4 regions of the Bacillus sp. VA15 genome follow, and region 2 is predicted to be linked to each of the others. Evidence: riboswitches for the same ligand, from Rfam matches in the RefSeq annotation. Region 2 holds a riboswitch; each other region holds the start of a gene.
What was found. A riboswitch is a leader RNA that binds a small molecule or an ion and turns the genes downstream of it on or off. The one in region 2 is predicted to bind S-adenosylmethionine.
Positions count from the first base shown of each region.

Region 1: linked by a shared signal. The riboswitch ahead of AC0DBE_RS12645 (5-methyltetrahydropteroyltriglutamate--homocysteine S-methyltransferase) and the one ahead of AC0DBE_RS09320 (bifunctional homocysteine S-methyltransferase/methylenetetrahydrofolate reductase) in region 2 are both predicted to bind S-adenosylmethionine.
Region 3: linked by a shared signal. The riboswitch ahead of AC0DBE_RS06845 (phosphoadenylyl-sulfate reductase) and the one ahead of AC0DBE_RS09320 (bifunctional homocysteine S-methyltransferase/methylenetetrahydrofolate reductase) in region 2 are both predicted to bind S-adenosylmethionine.
Region 4: linked by a shared signal. The riboswitch ahead of mtnW (2,3-diketo-5-methylthiopentyl-1-phosphate enolase) and the one ahead of AC0DBE_RS09320 (bifunctional homocysteine S-methyltransferase/methylenetetrahydrofolate reductase) in region 2 are both predicted to bind S-adenosylmethionine.

Region 1 covers NZ_JBVQPQ010000004.1:172,107-175,310, reverse strand. The annotation lists gene AC0DBE_RS12650 (5-methyltetrahydropteroyltriglutamate--homocysteine S-methyltransferase) at 1-472, opposite strand, end outside; SAM riboswitch class I at 550-656, opposite strand; gene AC0DBE_RS12645 (5-methyltetrahydropteroyltriglutamate--homocysteine S-methyltransferase) at 725-1,858, opposite strand; SAM riboswitch class I at 1,943-2,049, opposite strand; gene AC0DBE_RS12640 (LURP-one-related/scramblase family protein) at 2,116-2,604, opposite strand; gene AC0DBE_RS12635 (hypothetical protein) at 2,781-3,035, opposite strand.
Region 2 covers NZ_JBVQPQ010000002.1:834,249-837,452, forward strand. The annotation lists partial or broken gene AC0DBE_RS09310 (CvfB family protein) at 1-657, opposite strand, end outside; gene AC0DBE_RS09315 (YajQ family cyclic di-GMP-binding protein) at 756-1,247, shown strand; SAM riboswitch class I at 1,355-1,472, shown strand; gene AC0DBE_RS09320 (bifunctional homocysteine S-methyltransferase/methylenetetrahydrofolate reductase) at 1,564-3,204, shown strand, end outside.
Region 3 covers NZ_JBVQPQ010000002.1:382,205-385,408, reverse strand. The annotation lists gene AC0DBE_RS06860 (dihydroorotate dehydrogenase) at 1-24, shown strand, start outside; gene pyrF (orotidine-5'-phosphate decarboxylase) at 1-712, shown strand, start outside; gene pyrE (orotate phosphoribosyltransferase) at 709-1,341, shown strand; SAM riboswitch class I at 1,486-1,591, shown strand; gene AC0DBE_RS06845 (phosphoadenylyl-sulfate reductase) at 1,756-2,457, shown strand; gene cysP (sulfate permease) at 2,469-3,204, shown strand, end outside.
Region 4 covers NZ_JBVQPQ010000002.1:580,663-583,866, reverse strand. The annotation lists gene AC0DBE_RS07870 (carbon-nitrogen family hydrolase) at 1-358, opposite strand, end outside; gene mtnE (methionine-glutamine aminotransferase) at 453-1,646, shown strand; SAM riboswitch class I at 1,688-1,788, shown strand; gene mtnW (2,3-diketo-5-methylthiopentyl-1-phosphate enolase) at 1,872-3,089, shown strand; gene mtnX (2-hydroxy-3-keto-5-methylthiopentenyl-1-phosphate phosphatase) at 3,086-3,204, shown strand, end outside.

The DNA of each region.
Region 1 (3,204 bases), on a different contig from region 2:
GGAAAAACAACATATTCGGGCTTGGGATCGTCATCTTTGGTGTCGCGTCACCGGCAATGCTATGGAGAAAGGAGTAATCTTCAAGCATAGGGTGAGTCGAAAAGTCGATATCGCCGGTCACTTTTATGCCGCGTGCTTTTGTCTGTACGTTATGGAATTGAATGCCCTGCTCAGGAGTAAACGGCTCAACGCCATCTAAGTTTTCAAGGAAATCAAAGTGCCACCACGCTCTGCGGAATTCACCGTCTGTCACGACGTTCAGGCCGGTGTCCTTCTGTTTTTCCACAATGCGGGTGATTTCATCGTTTTCGATTTGGCGAAGCTGCTCAGCCGTAATCTCGCCGGCCGCTTTTTGCAGCCGCGCTTTTTTAACGGGCTCAGATCTCAGCAGGCTTCCGACTTGATCCGCGCGAAACGGCGGTTTTTTTCTTTGAAGTGATTTTTGTTCTGCGGGTGTTGTTTGTTGTGGCATGTTGTCCATTCCTTCTTTCCATTCGAATATAAAAAAGCTCTTCCTTTGGATAAGGAAGAGCTTGTGTGACAATCTCAACCTTATCTTCAAGAGCAATCATTGCTCTAAAGGATTTAGCACCATTCTGTTAAACAGCGGTTGCCGGGTATCGCAGGGCCAGTCCCTCCACCTCTCTTGATAAGGAAAACCTTTTTATGAAATTTTCTGATAGTATATATTATTCACACATTTTATGTTTCTGTCAATGATAGATTATCTCCACACATCGTTGGCGATGTCGATCACATGGCGCAGCTTCGCCCATTGCTGCTCCTCTGTCAAAAGATTGCCTTCTTCTGTAGAGGCGAAACCGCACTGCGGGCTGAGGCACAGCTGATCCAGGCTGACAAAGCGCGCCGCTTCATTGATTCGGCGCTTCACATCCTCAGGATTTTCAAGCTCGCCGTATTTCGATGTAATCAAACCGAGTACAATTTGCAGATCCTTGCGTTTCACGAAACGGAGCGGATCAAAGTTACCGGAGCGGTCATCATCGTATTCCAAGAACAGGCCGTCCAAATGTAAGCCATCCAAAATCGTTTCCGCTACAGCGTCATAGCCTCCTGATGCCGCCCAAGTTGAACGGAAGTTGCCGCGGCAAATGTGCATCGTGATTGCTAAATCATCAGGTCGGTCTGCCACTGCATCGTTAATCGTTTTGGCGAATAAGGCAGGCAATGTTTCTGGATCGCCGCCAAGCGCTCGGACGACCTCTCTGCCTTTTTCCTCAAAGAAGAGAGACCATGACGTATCATCAAGCTGAAGATAGCGGCATCCAGCGTCATAGAAGGCTTTGATTGCTTTTTTGTACGCTTGGGCCAGATCATGAAAGTATTCCTCTTGGTCGTCATAAATCCCTTTATCGGCTTTTTCACCGAAAAACAGCATATTCGGGCTCGGAATCGTCAGCTTTGGTGTCGCGTCACCGGCAATCTCATGTAAAAATTGATAATCGGCAAGCGCGGGGTGGCTCGTAAAATCGAGTTTTCCCGTCACTTTGATGCTGCGTGCTTTTGTTTTCGCATGATGGAACTGAATCCCTTCAGCCGGGATGAACGGTTCCACACCGTCAAGCCCTTCCAGGAAATCATAATGCCACCAGGAACGTCGGAATTCCCCGTCTGTTACCACATCGAGACCGATTTCTTTTTGTTTTTCCACAATGCGGGTGATCTCTTGATTTTCGATATCACGAAGCTGTTCCGCAGTGATCTCGCCAGCCGCTTTTTTTTGCCGGGCTTCTTTCACCGGAGCAGATCGCAGTAAACTGCCAACATGATCGGCACGAAAAGGAGCTTTGATTTGTTTTTCTGTTTTTTGTCCTGCAACATTTGTTTGTTGAGCCATGTCATTCGCCTCTTTTCTGAAATGTGTTGTGCATGAAAAAAGCTCTTCCTTTGAGTAAGGAAGAGCTTGAATGATCAAATCTCCGCCTCATCTGCAAGAACGCAATGTTCTAAAGGATTTAGCACCATTCTGTTTGAAACAGCGGTTGCCGGGTATCATAGGGCCAGTCCCTCCACCTCTCTTGATAAGGTACATCTTCATATTCAGATTTTAATTATCTTAATATTATTACTTTTGGATCAATTGTCAACACCTTTTTAGAAAATACTTTCATCTTCGTCGTCATATAATACCATATCCAGCACGATAGCAATGGCTGTGCAGATCAGCACATCTTCCTCGTTTGCAATTTGCAAATGATAGGAATCACCCCAGCTAAGCCACTTTTTGCTCACTGACATCCGGACATTTTCCCCGTCCGTCAGTTGAAATTCATCCTTCCACAAGTCACCGTCAATTTCCCAGTTGAGCTTGGAAATTTCAAATTTTGGTTTAAAAAACGTTAATTTCTTTGCCACCTCACAAACTGTTTTCCCGCCAATTGAAATCTCGTATCGCGGCAATACAGACATTACTTTTTGTTCTATGGAAACGAGTGTTTTTCCGGATGAATCTGTCATTTGTAGCGAGTCTCCTAACGAAAAGAACCGGCCCTCGACCTTGAATGTCTCTTGTTCATCTCGGTCATAAATGTGAAATGCATCTTTAAACGAGAACATTTTTTGTTTCATAAATAATTCGATCATTGCTGAAGTCTCCTTTTGGATTTGCCTTGTAAGAGATTACGGACAGGCGGCAAAAAGGTTTCAAGTTCCAAATCTAGTGATCAGAAACCCTGCTGATTGTTTTTCCCGAGTAATAAATGTTTCTAAAATTGAAAAAGGCTGCATGATTCAGCAGCCTTTTCGTTTGAAATATAGGATTAGGAAAGAGGCATCCGGCGTTTTTGGCGGATGGCGTCAAGGTCGATTAGGTTGTTGTGATGAGGTGCGGCTGCTGGCAGAGGGCTTGTCTTTTGCGGTTTGCGGCGATTGTCCTTGCTGAAAGAAAAAAGAAGATAGCCGCATAATGCGATGATAATAAATAGGATCATTTTACATACCTCCCAAAAAAAGTTTTGGTATTCTCTATTGTACGGATAAAATGTCAAAAAGTATTCAAAAAATTCTAAATCCATTTAAAAATAAATAACTGCCCCTCAAAAACAGTCTAACCTGATGACCTGAAAATAGTCTTACAACATGATGATTGTTCTGGTTGGTGATTGGTTCTATAGTTACTATCGACGATAAAATAAATTCCTTTATATAACTTTTAACCTAAAAATTAATAATTCAAATTACCTG
Region 2 (3,204 bases):
TCTTCTTTTACTTGAATCACCCGTCCCGTGATTCTTGAGCCGAGTCTTGGCTCCTCTTTTCTTTCTGACGGATGGATAAAACCGCGGATACCGTCGTCTGTGATGATGAATGAACCCGTTGCGATTAATCTGTACACCGTACCTGTCAGCTCTTTATTCATCAGATCTTCTGAAGCGTCGGTAAACAGTTCGCTGATGATATCTTCAGGCGCTGGTTTCGCAAACATGCGCCCCCGGTTCGTCACTTTCAGCATACAGTAGAGCTTATCCCCTTTTTGCGGCCAGACATCCTCGTATGGCGGCAAATGCTCAGTTGCAACAAGCGCATCCTTAGATAAGCCGACATCAACGAAAACGCCCATATCTTCCACTTTATCCACCACTTCGACCCAGCCGTACTCATCAGCGCTGATGACCGGAATTTTCATCGTGGCCGCAAGTCTTTCCTGCTGGTCCACGTATATAAAGACCTCTACCTCATCTCTGTCTTCGATATCCTCAGTTATTTCACTGTTATGTAAGAGAATCGTATCTTCTCCGTCGGTTAAAAAGTAACCGAAGTCAGTTTGGTGATCTATACTCAAGGTTAATTGCTGCCCTGGTCTCATGCTATCGTCCTTCCTGTTCCGCTTATTTTTCTGCGGATTCTGTTAACATTTTTTCCAATCATCACAAATTGATTCTTTGTTCTGTTGGAAGTTTCTCTTTATTCTACTATAATCAACACATAAGTTAAATGTTATGGAGGTTTTCATATGGCAAAAGAAAGTTCATTTGATATTGTATCAAAGGTGGAATTGCCCGAAGTGCAAAATGCGATTCAAATCGCACTGAAAGAAATCAGCACACGCTATGACTTTAAAGGAAGCAAAAGCGACATTTCTTTAGATAAAGAGGAGCTTGTCCTCGTTTCTGATGACGAATTTAAATTAAGCCAGCTGAAAGATGTACTGGTCAGTAAATTAATTAAACGAAACGTGCCGACAAAAAACATTGATTACGGCAAGGTTGAAAGCGCGTCAGGCGGAACAGTGCGCCAGCGTGCAAAACTTGTTCAAGGCATTGACAAGGACAACGCCAAAAAAATCAATACCATCATCAAAAACTCCGGACTGAAAATAAAGTCTCAAGTGCAGGATGATCAAGTGCGCGTCACCGGAAAAAACAAGGATGACCTGCAGCAGATTATCACAGCAGTGCGGGGCGCGGATCTGCCAATTGACGTTCAATTTATAAATTTCAGATAAATTTTCTGAATCCTATTGATTATTGTCTTTATTTTCGGTAAATTTGGAGAAAGGGAAAATGCCAGGCATCTTTAGGGCACTTCCTGAACACGAAAATTTTATATCCGTTCTTATCAAGAGAAGCAGAGGGACTGGCCCGACGAAGCTTCAGCAACCGGTGTAATGGCGATCAGCCATGACCAAGGTGCTAAATCCAGCAAGCTCGAACAGCTTGGAAGATAAGAAGAGACAAAATCACTGACAAAGTCTTCTTCTTAAGAGGACTTTTTTTATTTCTCTTTTTTTCCTTGCTGAATGTGAATAAAGGAGGCAAACAATGGGACTTTTAGAAGATTTGCAAAAACAGGTGTTAATTGGCGACGGCGCCATGGGGACACTCCTCTACTCCTATGGCATTGACAGGTGCTTTGAGGAGCTCAACATTTCAAAGCCGGAGGAAATTCAGCGCATACATAAAGCGTACGTTGAGGCTGGAGCCAACATCATTCAAACAAATACGTACGGGGCCAATTATATTAAATTATCCAGACACGGGCTTGAGGATGACATCAAAAAAATGAATCAGGAGGCGGTAAAAATCGCGCGGGCTTCAGCAGGCGATGCGTACGTGCTGGGGACGATGGGCGGCATCCGTACCTTTAATAAAAACGCGTACAGCCTTGACGAAATCAAACGCAGCTTTCGCGAGCAGCTGTACCTGCTGCTGCATGAAGAGCCAGATGGCTTGCTGTTAGAAACGTATTATGATTTGGAAGAAGCACGTGAAGTGCTAAAAATCGCGCGCAAAGAGACTGGCCTTCCGATTATGCTGAATGTCTCCATGCATGAGCAAGGCGTACTGCAGGACGGAACACCGCTTTCTGAAGCATTGCGATCGATCGCGGATCTCGGAGCTGATATCGTCGGCATTAACTGCCGGCTCGGTCCTTATCACATGATTGAAGCGCTTAGCGAAGTGCCGATTTTTGATGACGTGTTCTTATCAGTTTATCCGAACAGCAGTCTTCCCTCGCTTGAAGAAGGCCGGCTCGTCTATGAAACAGACGACACGTATTTTCAAAACAGCGCGTCAGAATTCCGCAAGCAAGGCGCGCGGATTATCGGCGGTTGCTGCGGCACCACGCCGAATCACATCCAGGCGATGGCAGAAGCGGTTGGCGGGCTTGCTCCGATTACAGAAAAAGAAGTCAAAACCCGGGCGAAGGAATTCATTTCTGTTCAGCATGAGCGGACAGAGCCCGGCCTGAATGAGATCGCAGCGGAAAAACGCTCCATTATCGTAGAGCTGGACCCGCCGAAAAAATTGAGTTTCGACAAATTTCTGTCCGCTGCTGCTGAATTAAAAGAAGCGGGAATCGACGCCCTGACCCTCGCTGACAATTCCCTGGCTACTCCGCGGATCAGCAATGTTGCCTGCGGCGCCCTTGTGAAGCAACAGCTCGATATGCGCTCTCTTGTCCATATTACATGCCGTGACCGAAATATTATCGGCTTGCAGTCACATTTAATGGGTCTGGATACGTTAGGGCTGAATGACGTGCTGGCCATTACTGGCGATCCTTCTAAAATCGGGGATTTTCCGGGTGCGACGTCTGTGTATGATTTAACATCCTTTGATTTAATCAGGCTGATCAAACAATTCAACGAAGGACTGTCCCTGTCTGGAAAACCGCTTGGCAAGAAAACGAATTTCTCAGTCGCCGCCGCATTTAATCCTAATGTCCGCCATCTGGATAAAGCGGTAAAACGGCTGGAGAAAAAAATAGATTGCGGCGCCGATTATTTTGTTTCACAGCCTGTCTATTCCGAGCAGCAGCTTGTCGATATCCATAACGAAACAAAGCATCTGAAGACACCGATCTATATCGGCATTATGCCACTCACAAGCAGCCGAAATGCTGAATTCATCCACAATGAAATTCCGGGCATTAAGCTATCTGACTCTATTCGCGAAAAA
Region 3 (3,204 bases), 450 kb from region 2:
CAACCTGCCCATCATCGCGCTTGATTTTGCATCAGCTGAAGAAACACTTGCGTTCTTAGCGCCTTTTCAGCAAGAACCGTTATTTGTAAAGGTTGGAATGGAACTTTTTTATCAAGAAGGGCCTTCTATAGTTAAACAATTAAAAGAAAGAAATTGCGAGCTGTTTTTAGATTTAAAGCTTCATGACATCCCGACCACTGTAAACAAAGCGATGAAGCGCCTTGCCGGTCTCGGGGTGGACCTCGTCAATGTTCATGCGGCCGGAGGCAAAAAAATGATGCAAGCAGCTCTGGAAGGCTTAGAAGAAGGAACGCTTTCCGGAAAAAAACGCCCGTCACTTATCGCGGTAACCCAGCTGACAAGCACATCTGAACAAATGATGAAGAATGAACTGCTGATCGAAAAGCCTTTGATCGACACGGTCGTGCACTACAGCAAGCTGGCAGAAGAAAGCGGACTTGATGGAGTGGTCTGCTCTGTTCATGAAGCAAAAGCCATTTACCAAGCGGTGTCGCCTTCATTTCTGACTGTCACTCCGGGGATCAGGATGTCAGAGGACGCTGCGAATGACCAAATCCGCGTAGCGACACCTGCAATTGCAAAAGAGAAAGGTTCATCAGCGATTGTGGTAGGACGCTCGATTACCAAAGCGAAAGACCCAGTAAAAGCCTATGAAGCTGTCAGACTCGAATGGGAGGGAATCAAATCATGAAACAAATCATCGCAAAACATCTATTAGACATCCAAGCTGTATTTTTACGCCCGAACGAGCCATTTACATGGGCAAGCGGCATTTTATCGCCAATCTACTGTGACAACCGCCTTACGCTATCTTTCCCGGAGGTCAGAAATGATGTCGCCTCAGGTATCAGCAAGCTTGTCGAAGAGCATTTTCCTGAAGCTGAAATGATTGCGGGAACAGCTACAGCCGGTATTCCTCATGCTGCTCTGGCGGCTGACCGTTTGAATCTTCCGATGTGTTATGTGAGAAGCAAGCCGAAAGCGCACGGAAAAGGCAATCAGATTGAGGGAGCTGTTCAAAAGGGGCAAAAAACTGTCGTTATTGAAGACTTAATCTCCACAGGAGGAAGCGTACTTGAAGCTGCGGCAGCTTTACAAGCGGTTGGCTGTGAAGTGCTCGGTGTCGTCTCCATTTTTACGTACGGGCTCCCTAAAGCGCAGGAAGCCTTCGCAAAGGCAGAACTTCCATACTACTCTTTAACTGATTACGATACGCTCACAGAGGTCGCGCTCGAAAACGGAAATATTCATTCAGACGATCTAGAAAAGCTGAAAACGTGGAAACGAAATCCCGAGTCAAAAGATTGGTTTAAAAAATAAGAAATAAATTTCGGTGATGTATAGAGGCTTCAAAGCCTTGTTGTACTTGAAAACAGGCCACTCGGCCTGTTTTTTTATTAATCCTATAAAAAAAGTCGGGTTGACTTATGTTAGAATTGTGCTAAAATTTACTACAAATCTAAAAACTTATCAAGAGCGGCTGAGGGACTGGACCTATGAAGCCCGGCAACCTGCATAGTTTGTAAGGTGCTACTTCCAGCAAAATGAATTCCATTTTGAAAGATAAGGGCTACATGCTGTTCCTGTCTTTCTTTCCGCCGGATTGAAAGTTTTTTATTTTAAGAGGAAAAAAGGCTGTATGTGATAACAGCAGCCGCGCATCACATTACAATTGGGAAAAGACAACCGGCAGAAAGCTACTGTTTGTTTGTCTCCGAAAGGAGGAAAGAAGAAATGTTAACGTACGATAATTGGGAAGAACCAACGATTACATTTCCGGAAGACGACCCTTATAAAGGAGCGCTTTCAGTTTTAAAGTGGGCATACGGCCATTACGGCAATCAGCTTGTTTATGCCTGCAGTTTCGGAATTGAGGGAATCGTTCTGATTGACTTAATTTATAAAGTAAAAAAAGACGCAGAGATTGTGTTTCTTGATACAGGACTTCATTTTAAAGAAACCTATGAAACGATTGAACGAGTGAAAGAGCGTTATCCGGGTCTTAATATCATCCTGAAAAAACCAGACCTTACCCCTGAGGAGCAAGCCGAAGAACATGGTGACAAACTGTGGGAAAGAGAGCCGAATCAGTGCTGCTATCTTAGAAAGGTTGTTCCTTTAAGAGAGGCGCTTTCAGGACATCCAGCCTGGCTTTCCGGTCTGCGCCGCGATCAAGGGCCAAGCCGTGCCAATACGAATTTCTTAAACAAAGATGAAAAATTCAAATCAGTAAAAGTATGCCCGCTTATCCATTGGACTTGGAAAGACATTTGGAGATACACATCCCGGAATGAGCTGGACTACAATCCGCTTCATGATCAAGGATATCCTAGTATTGGCTGCGCGCCTTGCACGGCTCCTGCTTTTACCGCAGAGGATTTACGTTCAGGCAGATGGAATGGTATGGCGAAAACAGAATGCGGACTGCATGAATAAGGAGCTGCAAAATGGAACTAGCCGCTATTTTATTTAGCTTGTTTTTCGCGATGAATATTGGTGCAAGCGGCGCTGCAGCTTCGATGGGAGTTGCTTACGGCTCTGGAGCCATTAAAAAGAAAACCTACGCTTTGATCCTATGCGCAGTCGGTGTGCTGGCCGGGGCGGTCATTGGCGGGGGCGAGGTTGTAAAAACCATCAGCTCCGGGATTATCCCCGAGCAGACGATTACACTGACGATTGTTTGCATCATTATTGGAGCCGCTGCGCTGTCGCTCTTTACGGCTAATCTTCTCGGCATTCCTTTGTCGACAAGTGAAGTAACAGTCGGCGCAGTTGTCGGCGTGGGAGTGGCTTACAAAGTATTGTTTGTGAACAACCTGCTGGTCATTGTGTCGTTTTGGGTTTTTGTCCCGCTGTTCGCTTTCGGTTTCACATATTTTGTATCTAAGCTGTTTCGTTATTTTAAGATTGAAATTAAATCTTCTAAAAAGCAAAAAATCCTTGGCATTGTTTTGTTAGGTGCCGGATTTTTTGAAGCATTCTCTGCCGGTATGAACAATGTGGCGAATGCCGTTGGCCCGTTAGTGGCGGCCGGTGTGCTGGATGTAACGAAAGGAACCTTATACGGGGGAGCTTTTGTTGCTCTTGGCGCGTTGTTATTAGGCCGGCGGGTGTTAGAAACAAACGGGAAGAAAATTACGAGATTCTCAAAAGGAGAAGGCATTCTCTTATCCGGTACAGGAG
Region 4 (3,204 bases), 250 kb from region 2:
CATCCATCAGCTGAAAAAGATGGGCTTTTCGATACTCTTTAATGATTTGTCCTTCCTTATCCGCGATGTACATTGTATTATAAACATCAGAATCATTTCTGACTGCGACCGATCCGGCGACAATATGAACGCCATGTTTTTTTGCTGTTTTCTTCAGCCAGCTCTGAGCAGAATGCCCGTCTTCATCAGCGAGCTTATCAAGGTTGGCCAAGTCATATCCAGTTGTCCATAATTCAGGAAGAACAAGAACATCAGCATGTTTGCTTTCTTTTTCAATCAAAAATTCAGCCTTTTTTATATTTTCCGAAGGTTTACCGTATGAAATATCAAATTGAAGACAAGATATCGTCCATTTCATCTTTTTAACACCCCAAATTTTTCTTTACTTTTTTCATTTAACCATATATGATGATGGACTATCATTTCAAGATTTTTTTAGAAGGTGAGAATAGATGAAATTTGAACAGTCTCATGTATTGAAAGAATTGCCTAAACAATTCTTCGCTTCTCTGGTGCAGAAAGTGAACCGAAAGCTCGCAGAAGGACACGACGTCATCAATCTCGGACAGGGAAATCCGGATCAGCCGACTCCGGAACATATCGTCGAGGAAATGAAACGAGCCGTTGCGGATCCTGAAAATCATAAATACTCGTCTTTTCGCGGCTCATACAGTCTGAAATCAGCCGCTGCAGCATTTTATAAACGAGAATACGGTATCGATCTTGACGCGGAAACTGAAGTCGCTGTATTATTCGGCGGGAAAGCCGGTCTGGTCGAGCTCCCGCAATGCTTGTTGAATCCGGGTGATACGATTTTAGTTCCGGATCCGGGCTATCCTGATTACTGGTCAGGTGTCACACTCGCGAAAGCGAATATGGAAATGATGCCGCTCGTAAAGGACAGGGCGTTTCTTCCTGATTACAGCAGCATCGCGGCTGAAGTAAGGGAACAGGCGAAATTGATGTATTTGAATTATCCGAATAATCCGACGGGAGCTGTTGCTACCTCCGAGTTTTTTGAAGAAACAGTGAGTTTTGCGAAAGAAAACGGGATCTGTGTCGTTCATGATTTTGCTTACGGCGCTGTAGGATTTGACGGCTGCAAGCCGTTAAGCTTTTTGCAGACTGAAGGTGCGAAGGATATCGGAATTGAAATTTATACGCTGTCAAAAACGTATAACATGGCAGGGTGGCGGGTCGGCTTTGCTGTCGGAAACGCTTCGGTCATTGAAGCGATCAATCTTTATCAAGACCATATGTTTGTCAGTCTTTTCAGAGCGACTCAGGAGGCTGCAGCGGAAGCACTGCTAGCTGATCAGACGTGTGTGGCGGAGCAAAATGCCCGATATGAGAGCAGGCGAAACGCTTGGATTGCGGCATGCCGGGAAATCGGCTGGGATGTGACAGCTCCGGCAGGTTCATTTTTTGCCTGGCTGCCTGTGCCTGAAGGCTATACTTCCGAGCAGTTCTCAGACCTTTTGCTGGAAAAAGCGAATGTGGCGGTTGCGGCTGGAAACGGCTTCGGTGAATATGGCGAGGGCTATGTCAGAGTCGGACTGCTGACAAGTGAAGAAAGACTCAAAGAAGCCGCTTATCGAATTGGGAAACTGAACCTGTTTACCCAAAAAAGCATTGACAAGATCTGATAACGATGGGATAATTCAAAATAATTTATAAAATCTATATTTTCTTATCAAGAGCAGGCAGAGGGACGAGCCCGATGAAGCCCGGCAACCGACTTATAAAGCACGGTGCTAATTCTTGCAGCTGGCGGCTGAGAGATAAGATTCGGACGAGAAACGAAACCTCTTTAGACGCGATTGCTGTTTGAAGAGGTTTTTTTATATGGATGAAATGAAAGGAGCTCTGGCATGAGTGAGTTATTAGCAACATATCTCCTGACCGAACCGGGAGCCGATACAGAGAAAAAAGCAGAACAAATCGCAACAGGATTGACAGTAGGCTCATGGACAGATCTGCCCCTTGTAAAACAGGAGCAAATGCAAAAGCACAAGGGGCGGGTGATAAAGGTCGAGGAAAGAGAGGGAACTCCTGCATCAGGGAAACAAGCGGTGATCACAATTGCCTATCCTGAAATCAATTTCTCTCAGGATATTCCGGCTTTGCTGACAACAGTGTTTGGCAAGCTGTCGCTGGACGGAAAAATCAAATTACTCGATCTTCACTTCTCTGAAGCATTTAAGCGCACGCTGCCGGGACCGAAGTTTGGCGTATACGGCATCCGGAAGCTGCTGGGAGAGTTTGAGAGACCGCTGTTAATGAGCATTTTTAAAGGGGTTATCGGAAGGGACCTGAGTGATATTAAAGAACAGCTCAGGCAGCAGGCGCTTGGCGGAGTTGATTTGATTAAGGACGATGAAATTTTCTTTGAGACAGGTCTGGCGCCTTTTGAAACAAGAATTACAGAAGGAAAGCAAATATTGAAAGAAACGTATGAGCAAACCGGGCATAAAACGCTGTATGCGGTCAATTTGACTGGACGTACGGCTGATCTGAAAGACAAAGCGAGACGCGCTGCCGAATTAGGAGCAGATGCGCTTTTGTTTAATGTCTTCGCTTACGGCTTGGACGTCATGCAAAGCCTAGCGGAAGATCCCGAAATCGCAATCCCGATTATGGCACATCCAGCTGTCAGCGGGGCGTTTACGTCTTCTCCGTTCTACGGATTTTCTCATGCTCTTTTGCTCGGAAAATTGAACCGGTATTGCGGTGCTGACTTCAGTCTCTTCCCATCTCCATACGGTTCGGTTGCGCTTCCAAAAGAAGATGCGCTGGCGATTCACGAAGAATGTGTAAGAGAGGATGCCTTTAACCAAACATTTGCTGTTCCGTCAGCAGGCATTCATCCCGGTATGGTTCCGCTTTTAATGCGGGATTTCGGCATAGATCATATTATTAACGCCGGGGGAGGCGTACACGGACATCCGAACGGCGCCCAAGGCGGGGGCAAAGCGTTCAGAGCCATAATTGATGCGGTCTTAGAAGCCCAGCCGATTGATGAAAAAGCCGAACAATGCAAGGATCTAAAGCTTGCCCTTGATAAATGGGGAAAGGTTGAAGCTGTATGACGACTCGAAAGCCTTTAATTATTTGTGATTTTGACGGAACCATCACGATGAACGACAACATTATAAGCATCATGAAAACATTTGCTCCGCCGGAGTGGACGGCATTAAAAGACGG